DNA from 4 places in the Peribacillus sp. YIM B13482 genome. Region 1 is predicted to be linked to each of the others. Evidence: predicted binding sites of a transcription regulator. Region 1 holds the regulator's gene; each other region holds the start of a gene.

Region 1 (4,220 bases):
TTTCCTTCTGGATCAACGACTTTCACGTGCTCCAACGTATCGGACATGGACCGTCTGAATGTTTCTAAATACTCACTTCTTAATTGGGTTTGCTCTTTCGCCTCGACTTCCGTTAAACCTTCAGCCTTTGCCTTTTTAGAAAGTTCATTAATACGGGCTATTTTTTCTTTTGATAGCATAATTTCGCTCCTTCGTAATCTGCGGATATTGTCATGGTATTAAAAAAAAAGCGAAATTACAAGTTCTATGATTGACATTCCTGTATATTTAGTTGATGTTCGAGAAAACGCCTGTTCACCGTAGCTTTGGATACATTGTATCCAAAGCCCCTTAAAGTGGCTGCGATTTCTGCAAATGTCAATCCATTGGCCCGGAGTTTAATAATCTCTTCAATGGGAATTTCCATACGTTCCCTTCCAGTAGAATTCCTTTGGTTCTGAAGATTGTTTTGAGGGCGGTAGCCTTTTTCAACGGCTCTTATCATCCCGCGTTTTATTTTTAGGTTATGTAATTTCCTTTGATATTCCTCTACAATACCGACTATCTGGATGACCATGGCATCCGAATCCGATAACTCTATTTCCCCATCGTGTGAGAGCGTATAAATTTTCACGTCTTCTTTAAGGATGACATGGAAAAGGGCTATTTTGGCATTCCCTCTTCCTAGTCTTGTTTCGTCCTGGATTAATAGAACTTCGGCTTCTTTGGCTTTAAATAGTTCGATCATGTCAAAAATGCCATCCCGGTTTAACTCATAACCACTTTCCTGCTCCTTTATTATGGAAACAACTTCCATATCCAACTTTTCGGCCAATTTGATTAATTCATCTTCCTGCCTTGCCAATGATGTCTCCTGTGACTCTTTTTCTGTGCTAACCCTACAATAGATTATTGCCTTCATAATACCCTACCTTCACTGCTTACTGCTGACTTGCCAAATTCTGAACAAGTTCTTCCCCTTTAACCGGTATGACAATGACTTGACCAGGTTTAATCGAATCTGCCCTGACTCCATTATGCTCTTCTATCCAACCAATGAATTCTTTTTTTGTCAAATCAGCTTCATCATATTTTTCGGCAATTCCCCATAGGGTGTCGCCTTCACCTACTTCTATAGAAAGGAAATCTTTTTTTTGATCATTGTCCAATGTACAAGAGAATAAAATTGAAAAGATGAATACTGATCCAGCTAACAGAATCGTATATACATAATTTTTGTATATTTTTTTCATAAATATCCCTCCAAAGCGAATGTTCGTTCGTATGTTATGTCAAAATTATAATACGAACGTTTGTTTCAGTCAACAACTAAATTCGAACTTATGTTTGTATAGAATTGGGGGCCATGCTATAATGGGGCAAAGAACATTGGAGAAGAGGTGCACATATGACTAAACTATCAAAACGGCAGCAAGATATCCTTGATTTCATTAAAGAAGAGGTCCGCCAAAAAGGGTATCCACCTTCCGTCCGGGAGATTGGCGAAGCAGTGGGACTTGCATCAAGTTCAACAGTACACGGACATTTATCCCGCCTGGAAAGTAAAGGTCTGATAAGACGTGACCCAACCAAGCCGAGGGCCATTGAAATACTAAACTTGGAGGAAGCGAATAATATCCCCAAAGCTAGTGTCGTGAACGTGCCGTTACTTGGTAAAGTAACCGCGGGCATGCCGATAACTGCAATTGAGAACATAGAAGAATACTTTCCGCTTCCCGAAAGCATGGTTCCACATGATGACCATGTTTTCATGCTAGAAATCATGGGTGAAAGTATGATTGAAGCAGGAATTCATGATGGAGATTATGTCATCGTGAAACAACAAAGCAGTGCCAATAATGGAGATATCGTCGTGGCCATGACGGAAGATGATGAAGCCACTGTAAAACGATTCTTTAAGGAACCGGATTACATAAGGCTTCAGCCTGAGAACTCAAATATGGAACCAATTATTTTAAGAGATGTTTCGATACTTGGAAAAGTAATAGGCTTATATAGACAAATACATTAAAAGCGCTAAACGCGCTTTTTTTTGTTTGTTTAATTTATGTCCGAAATTCTCTCATTATGCATTTGGAAGACTAGGTTTGAAATATTTTTTTAATAGAAGCGTGTTTTCATGGAGTATTAAAACATTATTCATTTATGGCGGTTGATAGGCAAAGTATCGCTTTCTGGATATATGTACTTTAGGAAAAATATGAAACCATAAAATTAATAAAGAGCGAGATAAAACCCCGCTCCCTGTAAATGTTCATTTCACTCTTAATCTTTGGTTCACTTTAATAAGGTTAAGATCGACCAATCCATTCCACTGTTGAATCTGCATTTGCGTAGAACCATATGCTTTTGCAAGCGCAGATACGGAATCCCCTTTTTTGACGATATGATAGACCTCTTCGATGCTTTCATCATATTTAGTTAAATCGCTTGTTTCGATTAGGTTCGCCAGTTTTTCTATATATTTCGGATCCGAGGCGTAACCCGCATCGAATATCGCTTTGAGTGCTTTTTTGTAATCTTGTTCTCCAATGACGGCTGTATACAAACTTCTATTCCATGAAGTTCCCTTTACATATAGATTGGCAAGATCTCTTAGACTTTCTTCCCATGTTGGGTATTTTCTGAATTTGTTCCATACTTGAACGGGTGCACCGTTGACGTATTCAATTGTTTGTATAATGACTGACTCGCCCTTAAAATCACCTTTTGTACCGAATATATTCTTTCCTTGATTTGCTAAAAAGCTTGTCCCATATCCACTCTCCAAACAAGCTTGTGCAATGATCGCAGAAGGCAAAATTTTAAATTCCTTTTGAATTTTCAGGGCATATGGAGCAATTTCCTTAATAAACGTTTCCTTGCTCATTAGAACCTCCATTATTAGGGCTCACTTTCTTAACTGGTTATCTTCATTCATATCATATTCTAAACCATGAAAAGGGTTACAAGCATGTCCAGCAAAAAAGGTACTGATATTTGGTTAATTGTCTTCACTATGATCAAAAAAGAGCAAGCATACACTGAGCGGCTTCACATTGAACTCTGAAAGTCTTCGAAACTTGTTGTATCAACTTTCATTGATCAATCGTTTATATTGCATTAATTAATATGGTATAAATCCTTTGTAAATGGTAAAAATTAATTGTGAAAACTTCTAAGGTGGTGACATTATGGACTTCCCAACTATCCATACAAACTTTTGGGATGCAGTGATAGCCATCCCTACCATCATGACACTTACTCAACTTATTAAGGTCATGTTTCCAATTCCTCCAAAATTCATCCCTGCCATCGCTTTGGTTCTAGGCTTATTCATTTCCATTTTCATCAGCCATCGACACCATTTAGTTGCAGGAATTTTCATGGGCTGGTTTTATGGCTATGCAAGCATAGGCAACTATGCTGCTCTCAAAACTAGTATTTTGTCTTATAGAGAATCTTATCAAAAGTAGGATTGAACTATACATGATAGCACACGCCTAGGGTCATCAATCTTGTTCTTGCCAGGATACCAAACTAGCTTATATTCCCATCGAACAATCCAATATTCATTCCTTTATGGCAATTACGGCATAGCTTTTTACTTAGCTGAATCAACATAGCCCAAAGTAAAAGTAAATAAAACCAATTCACACCTTCACATTTCAACCTAAAAAAACCTCTCAATTAAGAGAGGGGATTTTTTGGTAAGTTCCACTACTTTTCAATATAGACCGAACGAATCAGCGTACGGGTTCTTTCAGGACCATTCACGCTTTTTTCCTTGACGTCAATTGTTACATTATAAACACCTGATTTAGGCACTTCTGGAAGGGTACCCGAAAAATTTTCGGTATCCATTTCCTGAATTGTGCTTTTTCCACTAATTTCTTTACCGCTTTCATCTATTAGATGAACCAGAAATGTTGTGCTGATTGGCCTTTTTTTATCATTCATCGGATTCTTAATGATAAATTTAGCATCTTTTTGCTTAACTTTTCCAGCCATACTTAATGTAATCGGATTCTTTTCGTTAAATTGTGCCGTGAAAAGGTATGCATCTTTTGGTGATTTAGTCTTCATTCGCACTCTCCAGTCACCAATTTCAAGTTTATTCCTATTAAATGTTTGTATGGTTGCACCATTAAAAAAGGAAGTTTGATTTTTTGCAGATTGAACTTTTAAGGAAGGTCTATACTTTTTATTAGATGGAGAAATCAATTCAACCTCGACATCAT
Region 2 (4,220 bases), on a different contig from region 1:
AAACATACAACCATCACATTCAGGAATAGACAAACCATCGATATAGAAGTATCATGCAGTTCTTTTGAAAACCAGCTGCACCGGACATCTTTTTTAAAAACGAAACTGATCCAGAGGATTGAGGAAACAAAGAGGAAATCGTTCTATCTGTTCTCCGAGGCAAATGGAGTCAAGGCTTCAGAGGTAATGTCAAAGTATATACCAAGCAATTGAAGGAAGGCGGATCCAGGCTGTGAAAATCGTAACAGTGCTGACTGGAATGTAAAGGATGCAAACGGCATTTAGTCAAAATTAAAGCAAGCCCTTCTCATAAGAGAAGGGCTCTATTATTAATCTTCAAATAACACTTCCATAAATCGTCGATTTCTTTTTAAATTTTTTCAGTCCTTTCTTTAGTAAATGTGATGTTTCCCTCCTACCATGTTCCCTCTTCAAATAATATTATTACCGTTAGTACTTTTATAAAAATAATTAATTCCAGCCCACAATATAGATTACTCCTAAGTTTTCTAAATTGAGGGAGGGTTATTTTAACATCAAATGATTTTACGATTAAACAAAGGAGTATAAGTTTGTGAGTTATTCACTTCACAATATAATAGATAACCTCTATGTTTCACAAAGGTCTTTTTATACATAATGATAGAGATTATATTGATTTGCCGTTTTATTCATCTGCCGTGACCAAAGTAAGGTAAAGGATAACGTTTTCATTTGTCTCTAATATAGACTTATAACAATCTTTTGCAAAAACGTTTTGCTGACTCTAAAATGATAGTGTTGGGGAATAGTTTTATTAAATGTACAGAATAAGATGTGAGTAAAATACCGATTAAATATGAGCATACGAGCCCGGCCTATTATTCGTTAAGACTGTGTCCTCGAAAATGTTTGTCATAATCAGTAAGCAGCTAAATGTGCAAACGGTTTATGACAATAGTTGAGGGTAGTGAGCCTTATCGATCTTGGTCATGATAAATTGACTCACTCATCTATAAGAAGCAGGAAAGAAGAGATGCGTTTTTTAATGGTCATACTTTCCCTACACCCCAATGCATCTATATCATTAACAGATAATCATACATGGAGGATGGCAGCATAGGGATAAGCCGCTAAATATCCCTAGCATGGTGACTTTTTTCGAAAAAGTAATAACATAACAAGTCTTCCGTTTTATTCCGAAGGCGGGGATTGAAATAATTATGATGTTCTTCATATCCTTTATATAAAAAACAATACATCGTGAAGGATTCATCACGTTTGATTTCACTTACTTTAATATTCTCCTTGCGCAAATAGCGCCGTACCTCGGCAAGATCGTCCTGAACGACTTTTAATATATGCTCGACTAGTTCCGAATAGGGCCTTTTTAATTTAAACGGACTAATTTCGATGACCTTGAGATCCCGGTTTAAGACTGTAATAACCATAGGGAGGTAGATGGCTTTTTCAATCATATTTCGGTCATCTTCTGGAATGCGGGTCATCATGACCGCTCCTTTCTAAAAAAGCACGTTTTTAATATTAATATGTATATCTTGTGAAAAATAGAACGTTTGTTCCCGTTTGTTTATCCTAATGTATTTTCAGTTTATATGCAAGAAGTTTTGAGAAATGATGAAATTTTTGTTAACAAGATTATGTTTTCCTGAGATAGGGAAAGTATGAAGATATATGGATAATAATTCTTGCAATTTCAGGGGAAAGTGATATATCTAAAGTAAACGGTTTTTAATAAGTTTATGCTGCTTTGATAGTAGCATGTCGAGGGAGATAATTATGGATTTGGATACTATACGTGAGTGGTTTACACTTGATAATATATCGGCGCTCATTCAGCAATATCGCTCATTCGGTCCAATTCCCGGAATCTTACTGCCGATGTTGGAAGCTTTTTTGCCCTTTTTACCCTTAGTGGTGTTCGTGCTTGCAAATGCAACGGCTTTTGGTCTCTGGTGGGGATTTTTATTTTCTTGGATTGGTGCAGTAGCGGGGTCTTTTTTGATCTTTTTAGTTATTAGAAGATATGGTCAAATGAGGTTTTTTCGATTTTTGCAAAAACATAAGCAGGTGCAGAGGTTGATGGTTTGGGTGGAAAGCCATGGATTCGGTCCTTTGTTCATACTGCTCTGCTTCCCTTTTACACCGTCGGCCATCGTGAATATCGTGGCAGGACTTTCAAAGGTAAGTCCCTTGCAATATGGACTTGCAGTCGTTGGAGGGAAAGCGGTGATGATTTTTACGATCAGCTTCGTAGGTTACGATTTGGTATCCTTAATACATAAGCCTGTACGTACGATCATTATTGGGATTGTCATCTTTATCCTATGGTATGTGGGAAAAAGACTGGAAGTCCGATTAAATAAAAGCATGAAGAGAGAAGAAGGACAATAAATTAGTATATAAATGTAGTAGGGGTTGAACCAGATGGAAAAAACAAACAAGAATTCTTTGTCCGATTGGATAAAAGCAGCCATGATAGCTTTTGTTATTTACATCTTAATCCGTACATTTTTCTTTTCAAGCTATGATGTTGAAGGGGATTCGATGCAGCCGACTCTTGAAGACGGTAATAAACTTGTCGTGAATAAAATCCATTATCAGATTCAAGATATCAACCGTTTTGACATTATAGTTTTTCATGCGAATGCACAGGAAGATTATGTTAAGCGAGTTATAGGGATTGCAGGTGACCGCATTCGTTATAAAGATGATTGGCTTTACGTAAATGGTGAGAAAGTGGATGAGCCTTATCTTGAGAAATACAAGGAAGGTTTCCCGGGACAGGATTTTACGGGCGATTTTACATTAAAGGAATTGACGGGCATGACAACAGTCCCGGAGGGCAAGCTTTTTGTCATGGGTGACAATCGCCTTGAAAGTGCGGACAGCCGTCACTTTGGTTACATACCAGTTGAAAATGTTGTCGGTAAAGTCGATGTTCGATATTGGCCGATCAAAGAGTTCAATTATAAATTTACAGGTGAATGATTGAGGAAGCCCGAAAATTATCAGGGCTTTTTCTTTTGGAGGAAACGCGAACGTACGGTTGGTGTTTTTTAAAGGGAAACGGTAAAATAATAGAATGTAAATCTAATTGGAAACAGAAACCTAGTCAAAAAGACGAAAGTATTTCTGGTATGATGGATCTAGATATTATGTTGTATAAGGGGGAAAAGAGATGTCACTCCGTTTTTTACTGGGAAGATCGGGTGCAGGGAAAACTTCGAATATATTGGGCGAAATTCGCACCAAATTGGCAGAAAATCCCGAAGGCAATCCAATTATCTACCTCGTTCCTGATCAGATGACGTTTCTATCTGAATATAAATTAATTAAAACACCAGGCCTTGCCGGAATGATCCGTACACAGGTTTTCAGTTTTAGCAGGCTTGCTTGGCGCGTTCTTCAGGAAACTGGGGGAATGAGCCGGCTCCATTTGGACAGCGTTGGCGTTAATATGTTGATAAGGAAAATCATGGAGGATAAAAAAGAAGAGTTAAAGATGTTTCGTCGATCTGCTGATAAGCAGGGGTTCATTGCACAGATGGAGCTTATGCTGGCTGAGTTCAAGCAGTATTGCATCAAACCGGATGACATTCAAAACTATTTGACCGAAACATCACCCTCCGGCAGCGGCATACAGGATAAACTTCATGACCTTGAATTGGTCTATCAGGCGTTTGAGGATGAAATGGTTGGCAAATATTTAGATTCCGAAGACTATTTCACTTTGCTTATCGAGAAAATGTCTGAGTCTTCATATATAAGGAATGCGGATATCTATATCGATGGTTTTTATAGCTTGACGCCACAGGAATTGTTGATTGTGGAAGAAATGATGAAGCTGTGCAGGAGTGTAACGGTCTCGCTGACGTTAGATCAGCCCTACAGACAATATGCTCCGGATGATTTGCAATTGTTCAGGCAAACGGGAAATCTTTATCATAACCTTTATCAGGCTGGATTGAGGAACGGTATACCCATTTCAGAAGATCGAATCTTAAAAGGGTCGGAAAGGTTTGGAAAGAGTCCCGGCCTGAATCATCTGGAAACTTACTTTGCCATTCGTCCTGCACGGACGTTTGGGCAGTCACCTGATGTAACGATTGCCCAGGCAGTTAACCGCAGAGCTGAGATTGAAGGAGTTGCCCGGGACATCTTGACGCTTGTCAGACAGAAACAGCACCGTTTCCGTGATATTGCGATTTTAGTCCGAA
Region 3 (4,220 bases), on a different contig from region 1:
TGTTTTTTCCCCTTGGGGCATTCCTGCCAATTACCGCATGATGCAAGGGTCAGGGGTCAATACTTATAAATGGGTGAATGAGGAAGGCAAAGCCGTACTTGTCAAGTATCACTGGGAACCGAAACAAGGGATCAAGAACCTGACACAGAAAGAGGCTAATGAAATACAAGCTACGAATTTCAATCATGCCACACAGGATTTATATGAAGCGATCGAACGTGGGGACTACCCGGAATGGGATCTAAACGTACAGATCATGAGTGATGACGATCATCCTGAATTGGATTTTGACCCGCTGGACGATACAAAGATCTGGCCGAAAGATGAATTCCCATGGCTGCATGTCGGTACGATGGTATTGGATAAGAATCCGGAAGACTATTTCACTGAAGTGGAACAGGCTGCATTCGGCACGGGTGTCCTAGTGGATGGATTGGACTTCTCGGATGACAAGATGTTACAGGGACGTACTTTTTCTTATTCCGATACACAGCGTCACCGTGTTGGCGCGAATTACCTGCAATTGCCGATTAATGCTCCAAAGAAACGGACAGCTACGAATCAGACTGGCGGACAGATGCAATATGAAGTTGGCAGGGGGAACCAAAGCCCCCACATCAACTACGAACCATCAACAGTTGGCGGTTTGAAAGAAGCTGAACAGACGGGCAAGGAGTATACACCTATGGTAGAAGGGAAACTTGTCCGTGAGACAATCGATCGCCAAAGCAATACGAAGCAGGCCGGTGAAACATTCCGTGAATTCGAAGATTGGGAAAAAGATGATTTAATCTCCAATTTAGTGTCGGCATTGGCTCCTGCCGACAAGCGCATTCAGGTAAAAATGATTGCCCTCGCTGAAGAGGCTGATGAAGAGTATGGCCGCAGATTGAAAGAGGGATTAGCCTCGGCTTCTGAACATACGCAATCTTCAAAACCTCTGGGTGGAACGGATAACCCGGAGGCCGCAGTTAGAAAAGGACATGAAGCCGATCCATATTGATTGGTCTGAAAAGAAGCAAACATCCCTTTAAAAGGGGTTTGCCTCTTTTTTTTATGGGCATAATTGATGGATGGGTGGGTGGAACGATCTTCTAAGGATGCTTTTGAAAAACTAGTGGGAAATTAATTGGCAAAAAACTTCATAATCATTTAAACTGAAACTACTCTATTTTTCTCTTATAAAGGAGATGAAAAAATGATTAAAATTCTTTCTGCCCTTTTCTTTCCTTGTCTACTTGTCATGCTATTTTCAAGAGTCACCTATAACAATGTCGTGGGCCTTGTTTTAACTGTTGCCTTGATTACAGCTTCTGCATATAAAGGTTATACGCATACAAACTTATTGATCATCGTTGATGCCTTATCCCTTACAGTGGGATTTTGGTTATCAAAAAGAATGATGAAACGAACATCCAAGAGCGCCTGACATCAAAGGTGCTTTTTTTTTCTAAAAACTTTCCATTTCCCTCAACAAACCATGAGTCCATAAAACCAAAAAGTAGAATGGATGTTCGCTTATTGCTGGTTTGTTTTGAGGCTATTGTGGTAGAATGAGTATATATACTTTCTTAAACCGGAATAAATAGAAGGGATATGCTCATGTCCCGTTTTCATATAAAAATATTTCAATAGGAGGCTATGCTTGGTGAAGGATAAGTTTGAGTTAGTCTCAAAATACTCTCCTCAAGGAGATCAACCTGCAGCAATTGAAATGCTTGTCAAAGGCATTAAAGAGGGAAAGGAAATGCAGACATTATTGGGGGCAACGGGGACAGGGAAAACGTTTACCGTTTCGAATGTTATTCAACAAATCAATAAACCGACACTTGTCATTGCCCACAATAAAACGTTGGCAGGGCAGCTTTACAGTGAGTTCAAAGAGTTTTTCCCTAATAATGCCGTTGAATACTTCGTCAGCTATTATGATTACTACCAGCCAGAAGCTTATGTTCCCTCCACTGATACATTCATCGAAAAAGATGCAAGCATCAATGATGAAATCGATAAACTGCGTCACTCGGCAACCTCGTCATTGTTCGAAAGGAAAGATGTCATCATCATTGCCAGTGTTTCGTGCATATATGGGCTGGGTTCTCCGGAAGAGTACAGGGAGATGGTTGTTTCTCTCCGTACAGGCATGGAAATAGACCGAAATGCCTTGCTCCACAGGCTCGTGGATATTCAATATGAGCGGAATGATATCGCTTTTCAACGGGGAACTTTCCGCGTTCGCGGTGACGTGGTTGAAATTTTCCCGGCATCACGCGATGAACATTGTGTACGGGTCGAGTTTTTCGGAGATGAGATAGACCGTATCCGTGAAGTCGATGCCCTGACTGGTGAAATCACAGGTGAACGCGAACATATCGCTATTTTCCCAGCTTCCCATTTCGTGACCCGAGAAGAGAAAATGAGGATAGCCATTCAGAATATCGACATGGAACTGGAAGAGAGATTAAAGGAATTAAGGGAAGATGAAAAACTTCTTGAAGCACAGCGCTTGGAGCAGCGGACCCGTTATGATTTGGAAATGATGCGGGAAATGGGCTTTTGTTCAGGGATAGAGAACTATTCCCGCCATCTAACGCTTCGCCCATCAGGTGCGACACCTTACACTTTAATGGATTACTTTCCAGAGGACTTCCTATTGGTCGTGGATGAATCACACGTTACCCTTTCGCAAATCCGGGGCATGTTCAATGGAGATCAGGCACGAAAGCAAGTGCTTGTCGATCATGGCTTCCGTCTGCCGTCTGCAAAAGATAACCGCCCTCTAAGATTTGAAGAATTCGAAAAAAAGGTCCATCAATCCATATTCGTTTCGGCAACTCCGGGACCATATGAACTCGAACATACGCCAGAAATGGTTCAGCAGATCATCCGTCCAACCGGATTGCTGGATCCAACGATTGAAGTGCGGCCAATTGAAGGACAGATAGATGACTTGATCGGTGAAATACAGGAGCGGGTCAAAAAGAACGAACGTGTCCTCATTACGACCTTAACGAAAAAGATGTCTGAAGATTTAACTGATTATTTAAAGGAAATTGGCATCAAGGTCCAATACCTCCATTCGGAAGTGAAGACCTTAGACAGGATAGAAATCATCCGGGAACTGCGAATGGGCAAATATGATGTACTTGTCGGAATCAATCTATTAAGGGAAGGCCTGGATATTCCGGAAGTGTCATTAGTGACCATTCTGGATGCCGATAAAGAAGGGTTCCTTCGCTCGGAACGTTCGCTTATTCAAACGATGGGCCGTGCAGCCCGTAATGCAAACGGCCACGTTATCATGTATGCAGACCGCATCACGAATTCGATGGAACTTGCCATCAATGAAACGAGGCGGCGCCGTGAAATACAGGAAAATTATAATAAAGAGCATGGAATAATGCCTCAAACCATTCAAAAGGATATCCGAGACTCCATCAGGGCCACACATGTAGCCGAAGAAGGAGAAGCGTATAAAGAAGATCTTGCACCAAGCCTCGCGAAGCTCCCTAAAAAAGAGCGTGTTAAAGTGATGGCAAGCATGGAAAAAGAAATGAAGGAAGCTGCTAAGGCACTGGACTTCGAGCGAGCTGCCGAGCTACGTGATTTATTACTAGAGTTAAAAGCGGAAGGGTGACGAAACATGGCAATGGATAAAATTGTGATAAAAGGCGCCAGGGCCAACAATTTAAAGAATATTGATATCACGATACCGAGAGACAAACTTGTTGTGCTAACCGGATTATCCGGATCTGGAAAGTCTTCCTTGGCCTTTGACACGATTTATGCAGAAGGGCAAAGGCGTTATGTGGAATCATTGTCCGCTTATGCGCGTCAATTTTTGGGCCAAGTGGATAAACCGGATGTCGATGCGATTGAAGGTTTGTCACCAGCCATTTCCATAGACCAGAAAACGACCAGTCGAAATCCTCGTTCAACCGTGGGGACTGTTACGGAAATCTATGATTATTTAAGGCTGTTATATGCACGGGTGGGCAGGCCGACCTGTCCGATCCATAATATTGAAATCACCTCACAAACGATTGAGCAAATGGTGGACCGCATCCTTGATTACCCTGAGCGAACCAAGCTCCAGGTATTGGCACCGCTTGTCTCAGGCAGAAAAGGGACACATGCAAAGGTTTTGGAGGAAGTTAAGAAACAAGGATATGTCCGAGTTCGTGTGAACGGGGAAATGCATGATCTTAGTGATGAGATCACTC
Region 4 (4,220 bases), on a different contig from region 1:
CTCCCTGGCTGGATGAATTTAGCTGGGAAATGGTATAACATGTTTCCAAAGATCACCGAATCTTTAGGGAAAAAAGCATTCTTCAAAAAGTAGGCCAGACTTTCTATAGCGCTACAAGGCGAATAAGGTCAGCAATAGATAAAACAAAAGGGGAATGTCCAATGACATTCCCCCTTTGTTTGAAAAAAATTTGAATAAATTGGTAACCGTTTCATTAGGAAAACCGTCTATTTTTTAGGAGGGATTTTCATGAAGATGATCGTAAACCTTTATATATATATAATTGTTGCCTTTATTCTGGCTAGCTGTCAATCTTCTGATAGGAATATGCATGAGGCCATTGATAAGGGGGAAAAAGGTTTCATTACGGATCTTGACGATAAAAGGATTTTGGTTAAAGGGACGTACTACAAGGTGACCAATGATACATATATTCAAGATCAACATGGGAATGATCTCGATTATGCTGACCTGGAAATCGGGATGAAAGTGAAACCATGGCACCGGGGCGGGGTCAAGAAAACATTTCCTGGGAAAGCGGAAGCGGAATTGATTCTTGTTTTGACGGATGCAAAAAGCTTAGCCGAACAAAGGGCGGTCACTGCTGCCATCGATCATGTCAGCAAAGCGGAAAGTCAGCGATTCATGATTCTCGAGGTCAGCCATTTGCCCTCAGAACATGTATATAATATCGAAATGATGAATCGTTCCAACTTAGATTCTTCATTCATGGTGACGGTTGAGGATTTAACGGATGAAATACTATATATAAAATAAAAGAAATGAATAAACCGGACTGAATCATTTATGAATTCTGTCCGGTTATTTTATGGGAATCCGCTCACAAGAATGAGCTCACGTCCTGGATTTTATAAAGTTTTCGCACCTAAATACTTTGGTTTCCAATAAGAATTATCCATATCCGCGATGGCTATTCCTTTTGAAGATGTAGCACTAATGAATTGACCATTTCCGATATAGATCCCAACATGTGATACTCCTGTTCTTCCAGAAGAAGTATCAAAGAATACAAGATCACCTTTAGATGGTGAAGATACTTTTAACCCTGTATTTGAATAGAGCAATGATGTTGTACGTGGTAAGGTAATTCCTTGTGATTTCTGGAATACATAATAAATGTAGCCTGAACAGTCGAATCCAGTTGGTGTTGTCCCGCCCCATTTGTAGGGCTTGCCGATTAAGGTTTTTGCATAGCTGATTAGGCTTGTATTATTGACATTATAAACACCAAGCGCATTAAATGTGCCTCGGCCAGCAATTCCGTCGGCAGTTAATCCTTTAGCTTTTTGGAATTTTTTTACTGCAGATGTGGAATACGTGCCGTAATATGTAGTCAGTGAACCTGAATATGTGAAATAACCTTTGGTTTTTAAAAGTTGTTGTAGTTGTTTGACATCGCTATGTGTCATTCCGGGTCTGAGGGTTTGATCTCCGATATTTGCAAAGGCTTGCAGTGGGGTTAGCATCATGGCAGATGCAACAGCAGCTGAAGCGATCCATTTCTTCATAATGTTCATTTCCTCTCTATCTATCTCTCTTTTATTCTTAACAATATTATCCTACAATACCATTATGACAATTAGACATAATTTTGGTTACAGTTTCATTACAAAAAATGAGTAGTAAGACTAAAATTAAATGGACGAAAGACTGTTGAAAGCAGTGAGGGGAATTTAAAAAACTATGCCTTTTGACTCATTCTAGATTATTCAAGCTCCTAATTGATCTGTTTTTAAAAAAACTATATGGATAATCAGTTTAAAATTGGTATTTAATCCGTTTTTAGGGTTCGTTATATTTTTGAAGGAAATTGCATTAAAAAGTAGAAAATTGTATGAAAACTTCCATTGAACAAGAACGTATATTCGGTTAAAGTTATGAATATAATAAAAGCGAACGTATATTCTTGTTAGGGTGAAGAAATGATGGATTATGGGACAATGCCGAAACAATCAATTATGTGTATCGATATGAAAAGTTTTTATGCAAGCTGTTCAGCGGTCATGCTTGGTCTGGACCCACTCGATTGTTATCTGGCGGTGGTTGGTGATTTGAAGAGGACGGGGAGCGTTGTGCTTGCGGCTTCCCCAAAGATGAAGAAGGAATTTGGCATCAAGACAGGTTCGCGGAGGTTTGAGATTCCGAATGATCCAAGGATTGTCGTCGTTGAACCCAAAATGGCGACCTATTTAAGGGTCTCGACGGAAATCACCCGCTTGTTCAACCGTTATGTGCCCAAAGAAGCGATTCACGTGTATAGTGTGGACGAAAGTTTTGTGAAAGTCGATGGTGCCGCTTCTTTATGGGGAGATGCCCAGGTGATAGCTGAAAAGATAAAAGATGAAATCGAACGGGAATTACAGCTCCCCTGTGCCATTGGAATTGGTCCGAACATGCTTATGGCAAAACTTTGCCTTGATTTGGAAGCCAAGCATAAAGGGATTGCGGAATGGAAGTATGAGGATGTGCCGAACAAACTTTGGCCGATTGCCCCGCTTCGTGAAATGTGGGGAATCGGCAGGCGCGTAGAAAAAACCCTTCATGGAATGGGCATATTCACGGTCGGGCAGCTTGCCAATTATGATCTTGAATTACTTGAAGCGAAGTTCGGAATTATGGGCAATCAGCTTTACCACCATGCGTGGGGAATCGATTTATCGGATATGGGGGCAACAATCATCGAAGGGCAAGTCAGCTTTGGCAAAAGTCAAATCCTGCTAAGGGATTATAAGGAGGAGCATGAGGTCAAGCAGGTCATGCTGGAAATTTGCGAAGAGGTTGGAAGAAGGGCACGTACCCACCGCAAGGCAGGAAGGACGGTCAGCTTAAGCATTGGTTACAGCAAGGATGAGTTTGGCGGAGGTTTCCATCGTTCGCGTTCGATTAGTGAACCGACTAACATTACGATGGAGTTATATAAAGTTTGCCTGGAGCTTTTTCATGAGAACTATAAGCAAAAAACGGTTCGGAGCATAGCGGTCACACTCTCGAATATTGTGGATGATAACGAAATGCAGCTGACTTTATTTGATGCTTCGCGCTGGAAAAAGCGGGAATTGAGTTACACGGTTGATCGAATCCGCCATAAATATGGACCCAAATCGTTATTGCGTGCAGTTTCGTATACGGAAGCGGGTACAGCCGTTTACCGAAGCAGGCTGCTTGGTGGGCATAAGGCGTAAGGTCGACTTTGAAGGGAGGGAAAAGAATGATTCGTGATCGCGGCCGTATCAAATGGACATCGATGATGTTGCCGGAGCATGTGAAGATGCTCCGGGATTGGGTGGTGGAGGATGGCCATGAAACGAAGCGCATCCTTGATGAGCAGCAACTGGAAGAAATGAATGTGGTAATGGGGGAAGCGATGGAGGAAAGAAAGGATGTCACGATCGCTCATTATGAAGGAAACCGGTATCAGCTGTTAATCGGCAGGATCCATTATTATAATGAGCTCACCCAAAAGCTTCATATCGTCGATCGCTTTCAGCAGGCTCACTATATCAAGCTTTCCGATATAGCGGATGTAAGGATAATGGAATGATGAGCGGAAGGACTGTTCTCGAGGGACAGCCTTTCATATTCGAAACGATATCGGTTCTTTTTAATGTATTTTCTTCTTGGTGAAAGGGGATCATCGGGGCAAAAGATAATCTGGGCGATCTTGCAGAAGGAAGCAGTATCATTAACAGAAACATTTTTATCGTTTATAATAGGGGAATGCAAAGATATCGGGAGGCATGGATCATGTATATTGAATGGACGGAAAGAGCCGCTGAGAAAATAGCCGATAAGGTTCAGGGAAAAGAAGGATATTTACAGTTGAAATATGATACTGATGGCTGTGGCTGCGTGGTAAGTGGTGTGACCGCGCTATGGCTGGTCAACGAACCTGAAGAAGGTACCGAAAAAGCGGAAACGAACGGAATTCCCCTATATGTTGAGAAATCAAAAATGATTTTTCTGGATGAAGTCATGAAAATAGACTTTGTTCCGGAAGCGAACAGCTTTCAATTAAAAAGTCCGAATCAAATCTTAAATCCGAGGATGAGCTATTTTAATAAAATCTAACTAGAAAAGAGGGAATCGTGGATACCCTCTCTTTTTCTGTTCAGACAAGTTTGAGAAACTGATCGATTTGATCTTCATATTCTTTTGGATTTTCATTATAAGATTGAGCGTGGGCCCCTTTTTTAGCGATG

The links. Region 1 encodes LexA, which represses DNA repair genes until DNA is damaged. Its sites were predicted from a motif close to CGAACATATGTTCG; they were not measured.
Region 2: ACFX4L_RS04020 (YhjD family protein) is a predicted target of LexA. The motif match lies at 1,550-1,563, and genes of this name have one in related genera.
Region 3: uvrB (excinuclease ABC subunit UvrB) is a predicted target of LexA. The motif match lies at 1,504-1,517, and genes of this name have one in related genera.
Region 4: ACFX4L_RS03390 (Y-family DNA polymerase) is a predicted target of LexA. The motif match lies at 1,876-1,889, and genes of this name have one in related genera.

What each region holds. Positions count from the first base shown of each region.
Region 1 is NZ_JBHZPF010000035.1:8,903-13,122, forward strand. Features, by position in the region: gene ACFX4L_RS16440 (DUF896 domain-containing protein) at 1-179, opposite strand, end outside; gene ACFX4L_RS16445 (YneB family resolvase-like protein) at 245-901, opposite strand; gene yneA (cell division suppressor protein YneA) at 921-1,232, opposite strand; gene lexA (transcriptional repressor LexA) at 1,388-2,011, shown strand; gene ACFX4L_RS16460 (glucosaminidase domain-containing protein) at 2,255-2,869, opposite strand; gene ACFX4L_RS16465 (hypothetical protein) at 3,174-3,455, shown strand; gene ACFX4L_RS16470 (esterase/lipase family protein) at 3,700-4,220, opposite strand, start outside.
Region 2 is NZ_JBHZPF010000004.1:38,122-42,341, forward strand. Features, by position in the region: gene ACFX4L_RS04015 (competence protein ComK) at 1-213, shown strand, start outside; gene ACFX4L_RS04020 (YhjD family protein) at 1,113-1,487, opposite strand; gene ACFX4L_RS04025 (TVP38/TMEM64 family protein) at 1,780-2,394, shown strand; gene lepB (signal peptidase I) at 2,428-2,991, shown strand; gene addB (helicase-exonuclease AddAB subunit AddB) at 3,182-4,220, shown strand, end outside.
Region 3 is NZ_JBHZPF010000001.1:200,174-204,393, reverse strand. Features, by position in the region: gene ACFX4L_RS01020 (catalase) at 1-1,003, shown strand, start outside; gene ACFX4L_RS01015 (CsbA family protein) at 1,199-1,429, shown strand; gene uvrB (excinuclease ABC subunit UvrB) at 1,649-3,634, shown strand; gene uvrA (excinuclease ABC subunit UvrA) at 3,641-4,220, shown strand, end outside.
Region 4 is NZ_JBHZPF010000003.1:92,260-96,479, forward strand. Features, by position in the region: gene ACFX4L_RS03375 (SDR family NAD(P)-dependent oxidoreductase) at 1-93, shown strand, start outside; gene ACFX4L_RS03380 (hypothetical protein) at 250-777, shown strand; gene ACFX4L_RS03385 (C40 family peptidase) at 870-1,529, opposite strand; gene ACFX4L_RS03390 (Y-family DNA polymerase) at 1,944-3,203, shown strand; gene ACFX4L_RS03395 (YolD-like family protein) at 3,230-3,562, shown strand; gene ACFX4L_RS03400 (iron-sulfur cluster biosynthesis family protein) at 3,766-4,089, shown strand; gene ACFX4L_RS03405 (alpha/beta hydrolase) at 4,130-4,220, opposite strand, start outside.